3 regions of the Erwinia sp. HDF1-3R genome follow, and region 3 is predicted to be linked to each of the others. Evidence: riboswitches for the same ligand, from Rfam matches in the RefSeq annotation. Region 3 holds a riboswitch; each other region holds the start of a gene.

Region 1 (5,413 bases), 640 kb from region 3:
GCCAGCGGCACCCTGAGCGCGCGCAGCTCAATGAGCCGCAGACGATTCCAGCCGCGAATATCCAGCGACAGGCACAGACGGTTATAGCGTTCAGCGATATCGCGTAGCGGGTTTTCCAACACCTTCATCGCATAGGGGATCGCCATTAGCGCGTTAGTGAAGATAATAATGCCGTCAGCCTGCTGGGGCAGCCCGACCGTTTGGTTCAGCAGCAGAAAAAAGCCGGTCGCCAGCACGATCCCCGGCATAGCCAGAATCAGCATTCCGCTCAGTTCGAGTGACTCGCCCCATCCCGGATGCTGACGCAGACGTAGCTCGCGGCTGCTCCACAGCAGCATCACCGTCAGGATCACGCTAAGCATGCCCGCGCCCAGCGCAATACGTACCGAGGTCAGGGTTGCCAGCCACAGCGGCTTTTGCCGGAGCACGGTCAGCAGGCCGGCGTTCAGCCCGTCCGCCACGATCGCCAGCAGCGGCGGAAGCAGCAGTAGCAGCGCCAGCCCGATAGCCAGCCCGTCGCCCAGCTTTGCCAGCAGGCTGTCCTCGGGATTGCGCCAGCCCGCAATGCTGTTGCTGCCGGAGGGCAGAGCTTTGCTCAACCGCTGGCTGAGTATCACCAGCCCCAGGCAGCAGACCATCTGAATCATCGCCAGCAGCGCCGCCCGGCCAGGATCGTAATCGAAGCTCAGCGCCTGAAAGATCGCCAGCTCGATGGTGGTCGCTTTTGGCCCGCCGCCCAGCGACAGTACGGTGGCAAAGCTGGCGAAGCAGAGCATAAAAATCAGCGCACCCGCAGGAAGGATCTGCCGACGCAGCCAGTACCACTCCACGCGATAAAAATGGTTCCAGCCGCGCAGCCCAAGCTGCGCCGCCAGCTGTCGCTGCTCGCCGGGGATAAGCTCCAGCGTTTGTAAAAACAGACGGGCTGCCAGCGGCAGGTTGAAGAAGACGTGCGCCAGCAGGATGCCCTGCAGGCCATAGGGGGAGAAGTGGTAATTAATGCCAAGCAGGGCGCAGAGCTGGGCCAGCCAGCCCGTTCTGCCGTAGACGCTGAGAATGCCAAATACCGCGACCAGGACCGGCAGAACCAGCGTCATGGCGCAAAGGCGCAGCAGCGTACGTCTGCCGGTAAAGCGGCGGCGGTAGAGCGCACGGGCAAGGGGGATGGCGGGGATAACCGACAGCGCCGCCGACAGTAGCGCCTGCCCGAAGGAGAAGCGCAGGACGTGCCAGAGATAGTCATCATCCCAGATGTCACGCCAGTTTATCGCCGGAGCATTCTGCCAGAGCGCGGTAAAGGCCAGCAGCGCCGCTGCAACCAGCAGCGTGGCGGCCACACCGCCAGGCACCATCCAGCCGGTGATCAGCGGCTGACGGCGCGTTGCCATTCACTTATCCATTGGCTGCGCTGGCTGGCGACCTCTTCCGGCGTGAACGTCAGGGTCTTCGCCGGGATGGTCAGCGTATCAAATCCGGCTGGCAGGGCGGTTTTCACCACCGGATACATCCAGTTGCCGGTGGGAATGCTCTGCTGGAAGGGTTTATCCAGCATAAACTGCATAAATTTCTGCGCCAGTTCTGGCTGCCTGCTCGACTTTAGCTGCCCGGCCACTTCGACCTGAAGGTAGTGCCCCTCCTGGAAGTTCGCCGCCGCGTACTGGCTCTTTTTCTCTTCGATCAGATGATAAGCCGGGGAGGTGGTGTAGCTCAGCACCATATCGCCTTCTCCCTTCAGGAACAGGCCATAGGCTTCGCTCCAGCCTTTGGTGACGGTGACGGTTTTTTGCGCCAGTTTCTGCCATGCCTGCGGCGCGCTGTCGCCATAGACCTTTTTCATCCACAGCAGCAGCCCGAGGCCCGGCGTACTGGTGCGCGGATCTTCATAGATGACCCTAAGCGGACGATCGCTGTCGACCAGTTCCCTGAGGCTTTTCGGTGGGTTTTGCAGCCGGGTCTTGTCATACACGAAGGCAAACCAGCCGTAGTCGTAGGGCACAAAAGTGCTGTTATGCCAGCCGCCAGGCAGGGTTATGCTATGGGTATCGACCTTTGCGGGCGCAAACAGGCCGGTTTTCTGCGCGGCATCCAGCAGGTTGTTATCCAGCCCGAGCACCACGTCGGCCTTGCTGTTTTTGCCTTCCATCCGCAGTCGGTTGAGCAGCGAGACGCCATCTTCCAGCGCAACATATTTCAGTTCGCAGCCGCAGCGCGCTTCGAAGGCTTTTTTAATCGCCGGGCCAGGGCCCCATTCGGCGGAAAAAGAGTCGTAGGTATAGACCGTTAGCTGGGGCTTTGCCGCAAGCGCAGGGAGGGAGATCAGGACCAGCAGGGGCAGCACTTTTTTTAACACTTTGCGTTCCTTAACAGGTTAGGGGGTCGCAAAGGATCTGAGCGGGAGAATACTCTCAAATCCCTACGCCGGTACAAGCCGGATCAGGTTCGACGGGTCTGTCTCAGCGAAAAAAAACGGCTGCGCGAGCAGCGTGATAAGAGCGTGGTTTTTCGCACCCCGTTGAGAACGGACTATTCTAGTGATTTCCCCGCCCGGGCGAAAGCGTCATGATTCCGGCGGTGCAAACCAGGCAGATTTGAAGTCGAACCAGCCCAGCGTATTCATCCGTACGCCGCGCATACTGCGCTGGCCTTCCAGCAGCAGCCAGTGGTGAAAAAGGGGGTGCAAATAACCGCTTGCAAGCAGCTGCTGGCTCCATTCGGCCAGCGGCAGGCTGTTTTCTCGCCAGCGCCGGACATCCTGCTGCCAGTTAATGGAGATACAGTGGTGCACCAGCGGGATCTCATACAGCAGGGCGAAGACCGAGAACGCCAGTGGCAGGGTGAAATTAGCACTGCCCAGCCAGATGTCGCTTTCGGCATCTCCCCGGTGCCAGGTGTCGTAATCGACCTGGCGGGTCAGCAGTTCAACGCCCTGTGCTGCCAGCAGCGGGGCCAGCGTGTTAGCGATGCCCTGGTGCTCAATGTGATCGTTGTACCAGGTGAGCGTCAGTGAGGTCAGCCCATCGGGCTTTGCCAGCGGTGCCATGTCGCGGCGATGATGCCAGCGTGGCAGCAGGCCGTAAGCCGGAAACCAGTAGCGCTGGTAGCCCGGCTCCGATCCGTTGAGCAGGGCGATCGGGTTTAGCACACTGCTCACCCAGCGACGGATCTGCTCATCGCGGCCGTTCGCTGAACGCTGATCGAACAGCAGGAAGTAGCAGCCCTCCTCGAGGCGGCTCTCCTCAGATTTTTCGTCAAGCGTCGAACCCTGTAGCTTGACCCCTGAGTAGACCAGCTCCTCGCTGATTTCCGGCAGTACCCAGATACTGACTTCATCAATCAGCGCCCGGTAGCCAAAGTAGTCGTCAAAGGCCTTAATGCGCAGCCGGGTCTGCTGATTGCCCACCACGGCATAGGGGCCGGTGCCGACCGGCTGGCGGGAAAAATGGGGCAGGGTGGGCCACTCGTTCGGCAGGATCATGGTACTGACGCTGCCCAGCAGCCAGGGGAGCCAGCTGTCGGGATAGGCCAGATGGAGATCGAGCGTCCAGGGCGTAGATGATTCAATCCGCAGGATATGCGAGTAGAGCGGCTGCGGCTGTACCCGTTGCAGGGTGCCGATCACGTCCGCCATCTCCAGTTCCCGTCCGTGATGAAAGCGGATGGCGGGACGCAGGAAGAAGCGCCAGTGGGTTGGGGATACCTGTTGCCAGTGATGGGCGATATCCGGTTCGATTTCCCCATTTTCCTCATTTATCCGCGTCAGGCTGCTGAAGATCTGTCTTGCAAGGTGCGTTTCAGAACGACGCAGCGGCGTACCCGGCAATAAATTCAGCAGGGAGCGGTAATAGAGCACGCGCAGGATGTGTTTTCCCTGACGAAAGCTGCGGCCAAGGTGGGAGACAAGCATCTGCCGCACGGTGTCTTTGTCGCCAACCAGCTGGACAAGCTGGTCGATACGATCCTGCTCCAGCAGCTCTTCTGCCCGCTGCCGCTGAAGCATCAGACCGGTATAGAGAAAACTCAGGCGGGCGCGTTTTCCCCGTCCCGGCTCCGCCTGCCAGGCCAGCCAGCCCGCCTGCTGCATTGCATTCAGCAGGTTACGCATATGCCGGCGTGAACAGCTCAGCTGCTCCGCCAGTTCGCCGAGGGTGGTCGACTGCGGCTGTCCATCGCAGCTCTGCCACAGACGAATAAATTGCTGCTGTAAGCGGGGTGAAGACATAAAAGGGGAACTCTCGCCTGAAAGCTGTCTGTTTTTCGTGCCCTATATTAAAGCGATAATGGTAAAAGATGGAAGAGCGGGAGGTATTCTCTGAATGGCGCTCGACCATCTGTGAAATTTGAATCTGAGTATGGTGCAATTTCACCAGCCAGCGGGCTTTTAAAGCCGCTGGCTTTTTTCATTAGTGCCACTTTTAACCTATGCTTCCTGTTTGTCTGACGCGTGCCGCGTCGACCTTTAGTTGTTGAAGGACCAGGTATGAAATCGCTTCTCACGCGTCGTCGCGGTGTTAACCCCGTTTATCTTGCCTTTATGGCCGTCTCTTTTATGGTGGGGGTGGCGGGCGCGCTACAGGCACCGACGCTCAGCCTGTTTCTGAGTCGGGAAGTCCACGTCAGCCCGCTGTGGGTTGGCCTGTTTTATACCATCAATGCCGTGGCCGGTATTGCCGTCAGCCTGCTGCTGGCGAAACGCTCGGACAATCGCGGCGATCGGCGCAGGCTAATTATGTTCTGCTGCCTGATGGCGGTGGGGAACGCGCTGTTGTTCGCGTTTAACCGCCACTATCTGACGCTGGTCACCTGCGGCGTGCTGCTGTCGGCGATCGCCAGCGTCTCAATGCCGCAGATTTTTGCTCTCGCCCGCGAGTACGCTGACAGTTCGGCGCGGGAAGTGGTGATGTTCAGCTCGGTAATGCGTGCGCAGCTGTCGCTGGCATGGGTCGTTGGGCCGCCGCTCTCCTTTGCCCTGGCGCTTAACTATGGCTTTACCACCATGTTTATCATCGCCGCCGGGCTGTTTGTGCTTTGCCTGGCGCTGATCGCATTTACGCTGCCCTCCGTCCCACGCGTTGAGCAGCCCGCAGAGGTGCCGATCACCCAAACTGGCGGCTGGAAGAATCTGGATATCAGGCTGTTGTTTATCGCCTCGCTGCTGATGTGGACCAGCAACACTATGTATATCATTGATATGCCGCTTTATATCAGCAGCGTGCTGGGGCTGCCGGATCGCCTTGCGGGACTGCTGATGGGCGTCGCGGCCGGGCTGGAGATCCCGGCGATGCTGCTGGCGGGATATTACGTTAAGCGCTTCGGTAAGCGGAAGATGATGCTGTTTGCGCTGGTGGCCGGTATTGTTTTTTATGGCGGCATGGTGCTGTTTCAGTCGCGCACGGCGCTACTGGTGCTACAGCTG
Region 2 (5,413 bases), 540 kb from region 3:
GCCAGTCCGATAGATTCGCTGGCGGCGCACTGCGTCGCCCGGCCGTCGCTTTTGCGTCTGCCGGGCATTATTCAGCATGAAGGCCCGTCTCCACCGTCGTTAATCACCTTCTCCAACATCAATGGACTTCTACCGCGTAGTCCGCCACCGGCGTCATCTTCTTAATCAGCTTATTATCAAACAGAAACTGTTCGTATGCCTGGTAACGGGCAGGGTCCAGCTTTGCCGGGTCTTTCGCGAACAGGGGCAGAGAGTTTTGCCAGGCAAGCTGATTCAGCGGCGTATTTAATTCCGGGTGGGCTTTGGCAAACGCCAGCCAGCTCTCCTGCGGATGAGCCAGCAGATAATCGGTGCCTTTTTTCAGCGCGATAAGAAATTTCTTTATCCGGGGATCGTTGACCGCATCGCGGTTGGCGACGATCACCAGTTCGTCATAGGCCGGAACGCCATAATCTTCCACGTTGAAGACCACCGGGTCTTTCCCCTTTAGCTTCAGTTCCTGAGCTTCAATATTGCGGTAGCCGCCAATCACGGCGTCAACCTGACCGGCCAGCAGCGCGCTGACCAGCTGGAAATTCACGTTAATCAACCGCACATTATCAGCCTTGAGGTGTTCATGTTTCAGCATGGTGCTGAGGGTTGCCTGCTCAATGCCGCTCACCGAATAGCCTATTTTCTTCCCGGCCAGACCGGCAGGGGAGGTGATTTTTTTATCCAGAGTGATAACCGTATTCAGCGGCGAAGTGATCAGCGTGCCAATGCGCACCAGCGGCAGGCCCTGATCCGCAAAGAAGTGCAGCTGGGGCTGATAGGTAATGGCCAGGTCTGCCTGTTTTGCGGCAACCAGGCGCGGCGGCAGGGCGGCATCGGAAGGCGACACTATGTTCACATCCAGCCCCTCGGCCCGGAACGCGCCGATCTGCTCAGCGACCATAATGGGCGCGTGGTCAGGATTGATATACCAGTCGAGCACCAGGGTCAGCTTTTCCGCTGCCAGCGCATGGCCGCTCAGTGCCGCGGTCAGCAGCAGTCCGCACAGGGTATTTTTCACCGTTAATGATTCCTTGATTAGCTATTTTCGGGCGCCCAACGGATCAGGCGGTGGAGCAGCGCATCAATCGCTACCCAGAGTAATACGGTCATCAGTACCAGAATGAACAGCGCGGCAAAGCAGATATCGGTCTGCATTCGGGCGTTGGCGTTAAGCATCACGTACCCCAGCCCCTCTGCCGAACCGACCCATTCGCCAATAATCGCGCCGATGGGGGCGACGGCAGCGGCCATCCGCAGACCGCTGCCGAAGGCGGGTAGCGCGGCCATCAGCCGGACATGCAGCAGCTGTGCCCGGCGCGTGGCACCCATCGTTCGGGCAAGGTCAAGCCAGTCATTGTTAACCCGACGGAGGCCGTCATAGAACGCGGAGGTCACCGGAAAGAAGATCACCAGCACGGCCATCGCCACCTTAGCGCTCAGCCCGAAGCCGAACCACAGCACCAGCAGCGGCGCCAGCGCGAAGACGGGGATGGCCTGGCTAGTCAATACGACGGGCATCAGCCAGCGCTGGAGCCGGGGCGAAAAGGTCATACAGAGCGCCAGCAGCGTGCCCAGCAGGACACCGAGCACTAAGCCGCTTAGCACCTCTGAGGCGGTGATCAGACTGTGCCAGGCCAGATAGCTCAGGTTGTTCCAAAGTGCGCAGGCAACCGCCGCAGGCGAGGGCAGCAGGAACGCCGGAATAGTGCTTAAGGTTGCCAGCCACCACAGCAGGAGCAAACCGCAAAAGATCACACCTCCCCGCATCATTCTGCGGCCCTCACCAGCTGTCGCATCAGTTCACCCTGACTGGTTAACAGATTAGGGTCGTCCGGCGCGCGCGGAGGCTGCCCGACCAGGGTGTGACTGTCATCAATGTGGGCGGGGGAACCCGCCAGCACCAGCAGGCGATGGCTGAGGCGGCAGGCTTCCATGGGATCGTGGGTGATCAACAGCACGGTATTATCCACCAGCAGCTCGGCGGCCAGCGTCTGGATTTTGGCCCGCGTGAGCGTATCCAGCGCGGAGAAGGGTTCATCCATCAGCACGACCGGGCGACGCTCATACAGCGTGCGCGCAATGGCGGCGCGCTGGCGCATCCCACCGGAGAGTGCCGCAGGCAGCATTTTCCCATGACCGCTTAATCCGACCCGCTCCAGCAGATGGGTGGCCCATTCCCGATCGCCTTTTTCTCCCCGCAGACGAGCGCCCAGCATGATGTTATCCATCACCGTCAGCCAGGGATAGAGCAGATCTCTCTGGCCCATCCAGGCGATACGGCCCGCCAGGGGGAGCCCATCGCTGCCGCTGACCGTACCTGCGTCGGGAGCCGCGAGGCCAGCGATGATTTTCAGCAGGCTGGTCTTGCCGCTGCCGCTGGCACCGAGCAGCGCCACAAAGCTGCCTGGCGCGATATCAACGCTGAGATGTTGGAAAATGGTGCGCTGGCCAAAGCTAAGGCCAAGATTGCGACAGGCAATGCCCGGTGGTCGTGCGCCGCTCACGTTTCTGACGCCGCGTTCAGCCCCATTTGCCACAGGATATTGAGAGACGTGGACGCCGCGCGCATCTCTGGCAGGGTGCGCAGTTTGCTGACCAGCAGGCCATAGTGGATGAGAAACAGATAATCCTGCGTCAGATAACGGCGGAAAGCGGCATGGGGAAGCGTGCCGGAAGCCAGCTGTTGCAGGAAGGGGTGATTAACATAGTGCTGCCACTCTGCGCCCGCATGCTGGCGAAGACGACCATACAGGCCCTGGCTGAAATCAGGGATGGGTAGATGAGACACTGAACCTCCGAAAATAGGTGGAGATCCGGACACGCAGAAGTGTGAACAGGCAATTGATCAGTGCCAACCCGTCCCTTCGCTGGCATGACCCAGATCAGGTTCAAAGGGTTCGGCTTACGCCATCTCAGCCCATTACTGGACACCCCTCGGAGCAGACTGTTATACGATATTTTATTTTTGATTACAACGCCGTAACAAGGACAGTAACGCGGGGGAACCTGTCGGTTAACGGCTCCGTGCAGGCCCCATTTCCGCTATTTTAGGTTCTCTGGTGACGATGGGCTTTCGCTGCTCTCATCCTCATCATCCTCTCTTACCGGATGGTTGGCGGTAAGCAGAAAGGGCGACTGCTGCCAGCGGGTGCGGCGGGTGCGCAGCAGCGTCCGGCTGAGAATAATGCCGATAGCCAGCGCCAGCAGCATCATCAGACGCAGAATATTGGTGGTGTTATCCACCTGACGGGATTCGGTGACCAGCACATGAGTGTCCAGCGTGACGCGCAGGAAGCCGCGCGGACCATCGGGGGTATCCAGCGGCTGCACGATCTGATGATTGAAGTAGCTGCCCGCGCGATGGCCATCCAGCGCCAGCCGATCGCGCACGTTAATGGTTTCCCCGCTGTGAGCCAGCAGCGCACCGTTGTCGTCGTAGACCGAGGCATCAAGAATGCGGCTGTCCGTAGTCAGCAGCGCAATGGCCTCGGTAATTTTCTGCCGGTTATCATCGCTGTTTTCCATCAGCGGCGTCAGGCTCCAGGCAACCTGTCGCGTCAGCGTTCGGGCCAGCTCCTCGACCTGCGCTGAACGGGCCATCTGATGACCCAGACTGAACCATGAGGCACCCTGCATCAGCATCACCAGCAGAGTGAGGCAGATCAGCACGATCGCCGTACGGTGTAGTCGGAATTTTAATCTGGCCTTTGCCATCTTCACCCTTCATATTTTTTCAACGAACGCCGTCCGCCTCTTCGCTTTATGTTGCCAGAACCGGGGCTGACAGGGTAGCCTCTTGCGTGGTTAATATGTCCCTACAGGAGCTGTAATGCCAAATAGTCTGACCTGGTGCGACCTGCCTTCCGATGTCTCTCTCTGGCCGGGGTTACCTCTCTCTCTTAGCGGTGATGAAGTCATGCCGCTGGATTACCGCGCTGGCCGCACCGGCTGGCTTCTGTACGGCCGCAAGCTTGATAAAGCCAGCCTTACGGCGCTCCAGCATCAGCTGGGTGCAGCGATGGTTATCGTCAGCGCCTGGTGCGTTGATCAGTATCAGGTCGTGCGCCTGGCGGGCTCACTGACTCCGCTCGCCACACGTCTGGCCCATGAAGCGGGCCTGGACGTCGCCCCGCTGGGGAAAATTCCGCACCTGAAAACGCCCGGACTGCTGGTCATGGACATGGACTCTACCGCGATAGAAGTGGAGTGCATTGATGAAATCGCAAAGCTGGCAGGCTGCGGCGAGCAGGTGGCGGAAGTGACGGAGCGGGCGATGCGCGGCGAACTTGATTTCGCTGCCAGCCTGCGCCAGCGCGTTGCCACGCTGAAAGATGCGGATGCCAACATCCTGGTTCAGGTGCGTGACCAGCTGCCGCTGATGCCGGGTCTGACGCAGCTGGTGGAAAAACTCCAGGCGCTGGGCTGGCACGTGGCGATCGCCTCCGGCGGCTTTACCTTCTTTGCCGAATATCTGCGGGACAGACTCCATCTCTCTGCTATTGCCGCTAACGTGCTGGAAATCCGCGACGGCAGGCTGACGGGTGAGGTGCTGGGCGATATTGTGGATGCCCGCTACAAGGCCGATACGCTGCTTAAGCTGGCTGAACGCTTTGAAATCGCCGACGATCAGACCGTCGCCATCGGCGACGGGGCAAACGATCTGCTGATGATCAAGGCATCTGCACTGGGTATTGCCTATCACGCCAAACCGAAAGTCAATGAACAAACGGCGGTGACCATTCGTCACGCCGACCTGATGGGCGTGTTCTGTATTCTCAGCGGCAGCCTGATCTCTGATGAGCGTTAAGGAGGCGATTTGGCCAAAGCGGTGAAGCGCGCCTTTGTCTGTAACGAATGTGGCGCAGATTACCCACGCTGGCAGGGGCAGTGCAGCGCCTGCCAGGCGTGGAATACCATTACTGAAGTTCGCCTCTCTGCCTCGCCCACCGTGGCGCGTAATGAGCGCATGGGCTATGCGGGCAGCGCAGGCACCAGCCGCGTGCAGAAGCTGTCTGAGATCAGCCTTGAAGCGCTACCGCGTTTCAGCACCGGCTTCAAAGAATTTGACCGGGTACTGGGCGGCGGGGTGGTGCCAGGCAGCGCGATTCTCATCGGCGGTAGTCCCGGCGCGGGCAAAAGTACCCTGCTGCTGCAAACGCTGTGCAAACTTTCCGAGGGAATGAAGACCCTCTACGTCACCGGCGAAGAGTCTCTTCAGCAGGTGGCGATGCGCGCCCACCGGCTGGGGCTGCCCACTGAAAATCTCAATATGCTGTCGGAAACCAGCATCGAGCAGATCTGCCAGATTGCCGATCAGGAGCAGCCGAGGCTGATGGTGATCGACTCCATTCAGGTGATGCATATGGCCGATATCCAGTCA
Region 3 (5,413 bases):
TGTTGTCCCCGGCTCGTCATCCAGCGGCTCAAACTTGCCACACAGGCGGCTTTTTGCCACGCCAATGGTTGGGACATCCACCAGCAGGCCGAAATGGCTGGCGACGCCAAGGCGGCGCGGGTGCGCAATGCCCTGCCCATCAACGAACAGCAGGTCTGGCTTTAGCTCAAGCTGCTGCCACGCCGCGAGCAGCGCAGGATATTCACGGAATGAAAGGAACCCCGGAATATAGGGCATCGTCGTCGCGATACGGGCAACGCGATGCTCCACCAGCCTGAGCGACGGATATTCCAGAATAACCAGGGCAGCGCGCGTAACCTCGCCCCCCTGTTCAAAACCGACATCGGCACCGCCTATATAGCGCGGCGGCATTACTTCAAAGTCATCTTCCTGCTGCACTTCTGCCGCGCGTTCAAGTTGCTCCTGACGTAATGCTGCAATGTCCATGGTTAGTCCTGGTGATATGGCCGTGAAAGTCGATGTACTGAGTCAATGAAAGCGCCAGCATGCTCGGGTGGAACATCCTGATGGATCCCGTGACCCAGGTTGAATACGTGTCCATTGCCGTGGCCAAACCCTTCCAGGATGCCCGCGACCTCCTGCCCGATACGCGCAGGGGACGCGTAAAGCATAGACGGATCCATATTCCCCTGTAGGGCAACTTTATCACCCACGCGGCGGCGGGCGTCGCCGATATCGGTGGTCCAGTCCAGCCCCAGCGCGTCGCAGCCGGTAGCTGCCATCGCTTCCAGCCACTGGCCGCCGCCTTTGGTAAACAGGGTGACCGGCACGCGGCGTCCGTCATTCTCACGGATCAGGCCGTCCACGATTTTGTGCATATAGTGCAGGGAGAATTCAAGATAGTCCCGTCCCGTCAGTACCCCGCCCCAGGTGTCGAATATCATCACCGACTGCGCACCGGCACGTATTTGGGCGTTCAGGTAGAGCGTGACGCTGTCGGCCACCTTATCCAGCATCAGATGCAGGGTTTCAGGCTCGGCATACATCATTTTTTTCAGTTTGGTGAAGGCTTTGCTGCTGCCCCCTTCAACCATGTAGGTGGCCAGCGTCCAGGGGCTGCCGGAGAAACCTATCAGCGGTATTTCACCCTTCAGGTTTTTACGGATAGTGCGCACCGCATTCATCACATAGCCCAGATCCTGCTCCGGGTCGGGCACCGGCAGCTTCTCAACATCAGCGCGGCAGGTGATCGGTGAGGAAAAACGGGGGCCTTCTCCCGCCTCAAACCACAGGCCCAGCCCCATGGCGTCGGGGATGGTAAGAATATCGGAGAACAGGATCGCCGCATCCAGCGGATAGCGACGCAGCGGCTGTAGCGTGACTTCGCAGGCCAGCTCGGCATTTTTGCACAGCGACATAAAATCACCGGCGATGGCACGGGTCGCCTTATATTCTGGCAGGTAGCGTCCGGCCTGGCGCATCATCCATACCGGGGTCACATCCACAGGCTGGCGCAGCAGGGCGCGCAGATAACGGTCGTTCTTCAGTTCACTCATCTTAAACGCTCTCTCAAAATCAGGCGCACAGTATAACATTCATTCCGCTTCAGCGCGGCAAAGCGCCACGGTATCCTCGATCAGCCGCCGCGCCACGGTACCGGGCGGTGGAAGCTGGGGCAGCGCCTCATGGTGATACCAGGCCGCATCCAGCAGCTCTTTGGGATCAATGTGTATGTCACCGCTTTCATAGTCGGCCATAAATGCCATCATCAGCGACTGGGGAAACGGCCATGGCTGAGAGGAGACATAGCGCAGATTTTTCACTTTTAACCCGCTCTCCTCCATGACTTCACGCGCGACGGTTTGCTCCAGCGTTTCACCCACTTCGACAAACCCGGCCAGCACGGTGTAGATGCCGTTGCGGTGCTTAGTATGCTGCGCCAGCAGGATCTCCTTGCCGCGACGAATGGCGACAATGATGCAGGGGGCAATCTGCGGATAGTATCGCTGCCGGCAGTGACCGCACAGGCTGGCCCACTCGGTTTTGCTTGAGTGCATTTCATGCCCGCAGTAGCCGCACCACTTATGAGAGCGGTAGAACTCAGCCAGCTGGATCCCGCGCCCCGCCAGCTGGAACAGGCCGACATCGCCGTCGAGGATCTGTCGCAGAGTGCCCATCTCATTCGGACGGCTATCGCGTATCAGCCACACCGGCTCGCCCTGCCATTCACCGATCCGCATAGCTTTTGACCCAACCAGGCCTAATTCCTGCGCACTTCCCTGCGGCAATTGACCTTTCGGCAGCCATAGTTTATGTTCGTGACTGACAACCCACCAGCCAGCGTCTACGCTTGAAATCTCAACTTCCATAAATTGCACATCCTCAGCTAAATCGGCTTTCTGCGTAACGGGATTGGGATCGGGCACTTAAAATATCACTTTCGGAGTCACACATGCTCAACCAACTAGAAGTCCTGACCGCACGCGTTGCCGGGTGTAGTGGCCTGGTGGACTTTTGTCTGCAATCCCGCAAGCAGTTACTGGTTGCCTATTATCAAATGGTTGGCATTAAGCCTAACAAGGAATCCCATACTCCGCTCGATGAAAACGCACTGGATACCTTTTGTCAGCGTCTGGTCGATTATCTCTCCACTGGTCACTTTACGGTGTACGAGCGCTTTATCGAAGAGATGAAAGGCAGCGAGCAGCTGGCTAAGGCCGCGCTGATCTATCCGGCGCTTCAGGCGAACACGGCTGAGATTATGCAGGTTTATGATACTCATCTGGAAACGGCTATCGATCACGATAACTATCTTGAGTTCCAGAACGCGCTTTCTGAAGTGGGCGAAGCGCTGGAAGCCCGCTTCACGCTGGAAGATAAGTTTATACAGCTGGCGCTGGACAAGCAGGCGGATACCCCACCGGCCGCTAACGATTCTGCCCTGGCCCGTCCCGCCTGAAACGTTATCCGTTTGTAAAATCCTTGTAGTTTCAAAAAAGGCCCCCTATGCTGAGGGGGCAATGGCGTAACGCGCGGCCGCCGCCGTTACCGCCGTTCTGGTTCTCCCTCCGGGAGACCAGAATTCTTCTTGTCGGAGTGCCCTTAGGGGCTGAGACCGTTAATTCGGGATCCGCGGAACCTGACCAGGTTAATACCTGCGTAGGGAACAAGAGTAACTTTTCAGTCAGGGTGTGCTGCTGTTTACCCACACTTTGCGCTTACTCCTCCGAACTCCGGACAAGCATCTTTTCCCGATTTATCAGGAACATGCTATGTCTGACCTTGAAAAGAAAACCACCCGCCGCGAACAGCGCGCGCAGGCTCAACAGTTTATCGACTCCCTCCAGGGCACCGCCTTTCCTCACTCAACGCGCATCTGGCTTGAGGGATCACGTCCCGATATTCGCGTTCCCCTGCGTGAAATCCAGCTCAGTCAAACCCGAGTCGGCGGCAGCAAAGACGCCCCCCGATATGAAGATAATGAGCCCGTGCCGGTTTATGACACTGCCGGCCCCTATGGCGATCCAGAGGCCAGCATTGATGTTCATGCGGGCCTGCCCCGGTTACGCGAGGGCTGGATTGGTGAACGCGCCGACACGCAAACGATTGAGACGCTCAGCTCAGCCTACACGCAGCAGCGTCTCGCCGATGAAGGGCTGGATCACCTGCGCTTCGAACACCGTCCCCTCCCCCGACGGGCGATGCCCGGCCACTGCGTCACCCAGCTGCACTATGCCCGACAGGGCAGGATCACGCCGGAGATGGAGTTTATTGCGCTGCGAGAGAATATGGGTCGCGAGCGCATTCGCGGTGAGGTGCTTCGCCAGCAGCATCCGGGCAACAGCTTCGGTGCGCATCTGCCGCAGGACATCACGCCGGAATTTGTGCGGCAGGAGGTCGCCGCCGGGCGCGCCATCATTCCTGCCAACATCAATCATCCTGAATCCGAGCCAATGATTATCGGCCGCAATTTCCTGGTCAAAATTAACGCCAATATCGGCAACTCAGCGGTCAGCTCCTCCATTGAGGAAGAGGTCGAGAAGCTGGTCTGGTCAGCGCGCTGGGGAGCCGACACGGTCATGGATCTCTCCACCGGTCGTAATATTCACGAAACGCGCGAGTGGATCCTGCGTAACAGCCCGGTACCCATCGGCACCGTGCCCATCTATCAGGCGCTGGAGAAGGTCAACGGCGTGGCGGAAGCGTTGAACTGGGAGATTTTCCGCGACACCCTGCTGGAACAGGCGGAACAGGGCGTGGACTACTTCACGATCCACGCAGGCGTCCTGCTGCGCTATGTGCCCATGACGGCGAAACGCCTGACGGGCATCGTGTCGCGCGGCGGTTCGATTATGGCGAAATGGTGTCTGTCGCATCATAAGGAGAGCTTTCTTTATCAGCACTTCCGCGAGATATGTGAACTCTGCGCGGCCTATGACGTGTCACTCTCGCTGGGCGATGGGCTGCGTCCTGGCTCAATTCAGGATGCCAATGACGAGGCGCAGTTTGCCGAGCTGCGCACGCTGGGCGAGCTGACGAAGATTGCCTGGGAGTACGACGTGCAGGTGATGATCGAAGGCCCGGGACATGTGCCGATGCAGATGATCCGTCACAATATGACCGAGCAGCTGGAACACTGCCACGAGGCGCCGTTTTATACCCTTGGCCCTCTGACCACGGATATCGCGCCGGGCTACGATCACATTACCTCGGGTATTGGCGCGGCCATGATTGGCTGGTTCGGCTGCGCGATGCTGTGCTACGTCACGCCCAAAGAGCACCTTGGCCTGCCGAATAAAGAAGATGTGAAGCAGGGACTGATGACCTACAAGATAGCGGCCCACGCCGCCGATCTGGCTAAAGGACATCCCGGCGCGCAGATCCGCGATAACGCCATGTCGAAAGCGCGCTTCGAGTTCCGCTGGGAAGATCAGTTCAATCTCGCGCTCGATCCCCATACCGCCCGCAGCTATCACGACGAGACGCTGCCGCAGGATTCCGGCAAGGTTGCCCATTTCTGTTCAATGTGCGGACCTAAATTCTGCTCCATGAAAATTTCCCAGGAAGTGCGTGATTACGCGGCGAAGCAGGAGGATAAAGTATGAGCCGTGGTCCGTTTCCCTTAACCGAAGCCCGGCTGGGTCTCTACCCGGTCGTTGAAACGGTCGCCTGGATTGAGCGCCTGCTGGATGCGGGCGTACGCACCATCCAGCTGCGGATTAAAGATCGGCCGGAAGCGGCGGTGGAAGATGAGATTGCCGCTGCCATCGCCCTGGGCAGGCGCTACCGGGCGCGTTTGTTTATCAACGATTACTGGCAGACGGCGATCGGGTATCAGGCCTATGGCGTACATCTGGGTCAGGAAGATCTGGACGTCGCCGACCTGGATGCCATTCATCGTGCCGGACTACGCCTGGGGCTTTCGACGCACGATGACGCCGAACTGGATCGT

The links. Region 3 has a riboswitch for thiamine pyrophosphate ahead of thiC (phosphomethylpyrimidine synthase ThiC). Riboswitches for the same ligand answer to the same signal wherever they lie in the genome.
Region 1: linked by a shared signal. The riboswitch ahead of thiB (thiamine ABC transporter substrate binding subunit) and the one ahead of thiC (phosphomethylpyrimidine synthase ThiC) in region 3 are both predicted to bind thiamine pyrophosphate.
Region 2: linked by a shared signal. The riboswitch ahead of AAGR22_RS03910 (hypothetical protein) and the one ahead of thiC (phosphomethylpyrimidine synthase ThiC) in region 3 are both predicted to bind thiamine pyrophosphate.

The regions. Positions count from the first base shown of each region.
Region 1 covers NZ_CP155071.1:944,384-949,796, forward strand. The annotation lists gene thiP (thiamine/thiamine pyrophosphate ABC transporter permease ThiP) at 1-1,388, opposite strand, end outside; gene thiB (thiamine ABC transporter substrate binding subunit) at 1,364-2,350, opposite strand; TPP riboswitch at 2,393-2,522, opposite strand; gene sgrR (HTH-type transcriptional regulator SgrR) at 2,558-4,219, opposite strand; gene AAGR22_RS04255 (sugar efflux transporter) at 4,478-5,413, shown strand, end outside.
Region 2 covers NZ_CP155071.1:846,117-851,529, forward strand. The annotation lists gene AAGR22_RS03895 (ABC transporter substrate-binding protein) at 119-1,051, opposite strand; gene AAGR22_RS03900 (ABC transporter permease) at 1,069-1,800, opposite strand; gene AAGR22_RS03905 (ABC transporter ATP-binding protein) at 1,800-2,537, opposite strand; partial or broken gene AAGR22_RS03910 (hypothetical protein) at 2,555-2,821, opposite strand; TPP riboswitch at 2,876-2,978, opposite strand; gene AAGR22_RS03915 (YtjB family periplasmic protein) at 3,076-3,747, opposite strand; gene serB (phosphoserine phosphatase) at 3,863-4,840, shown strand; gene radA (DNA repair protein RadA) at 4,850-5,413, shown strand, end outside.
Region 3 covers NZ_CP155071.1:306,739-312,151, reverse strand. The annotation lists gene nfi (deoxyribonuclease V) at 1-447, opposite strand, end outside; gene hemE (uroporphyrinogen decarboxylase) at 450-1,517, opposite strand; gene nudC (NAD(+) diphosphatase) at 1,557-2,330, opposite strand; gene rsd (sigma D regulator) at 2,414-2,920, shown strand; TPP riboswitch at 3,044-3,144, shown strand; partial or broken gene thiC (phosphomethylpyrimidine synthase ThiC) at 3,234-5,054, shown strand; gene thiE (thiamine phosphate synthase) at 5,063-5,413, shown strand, end outside.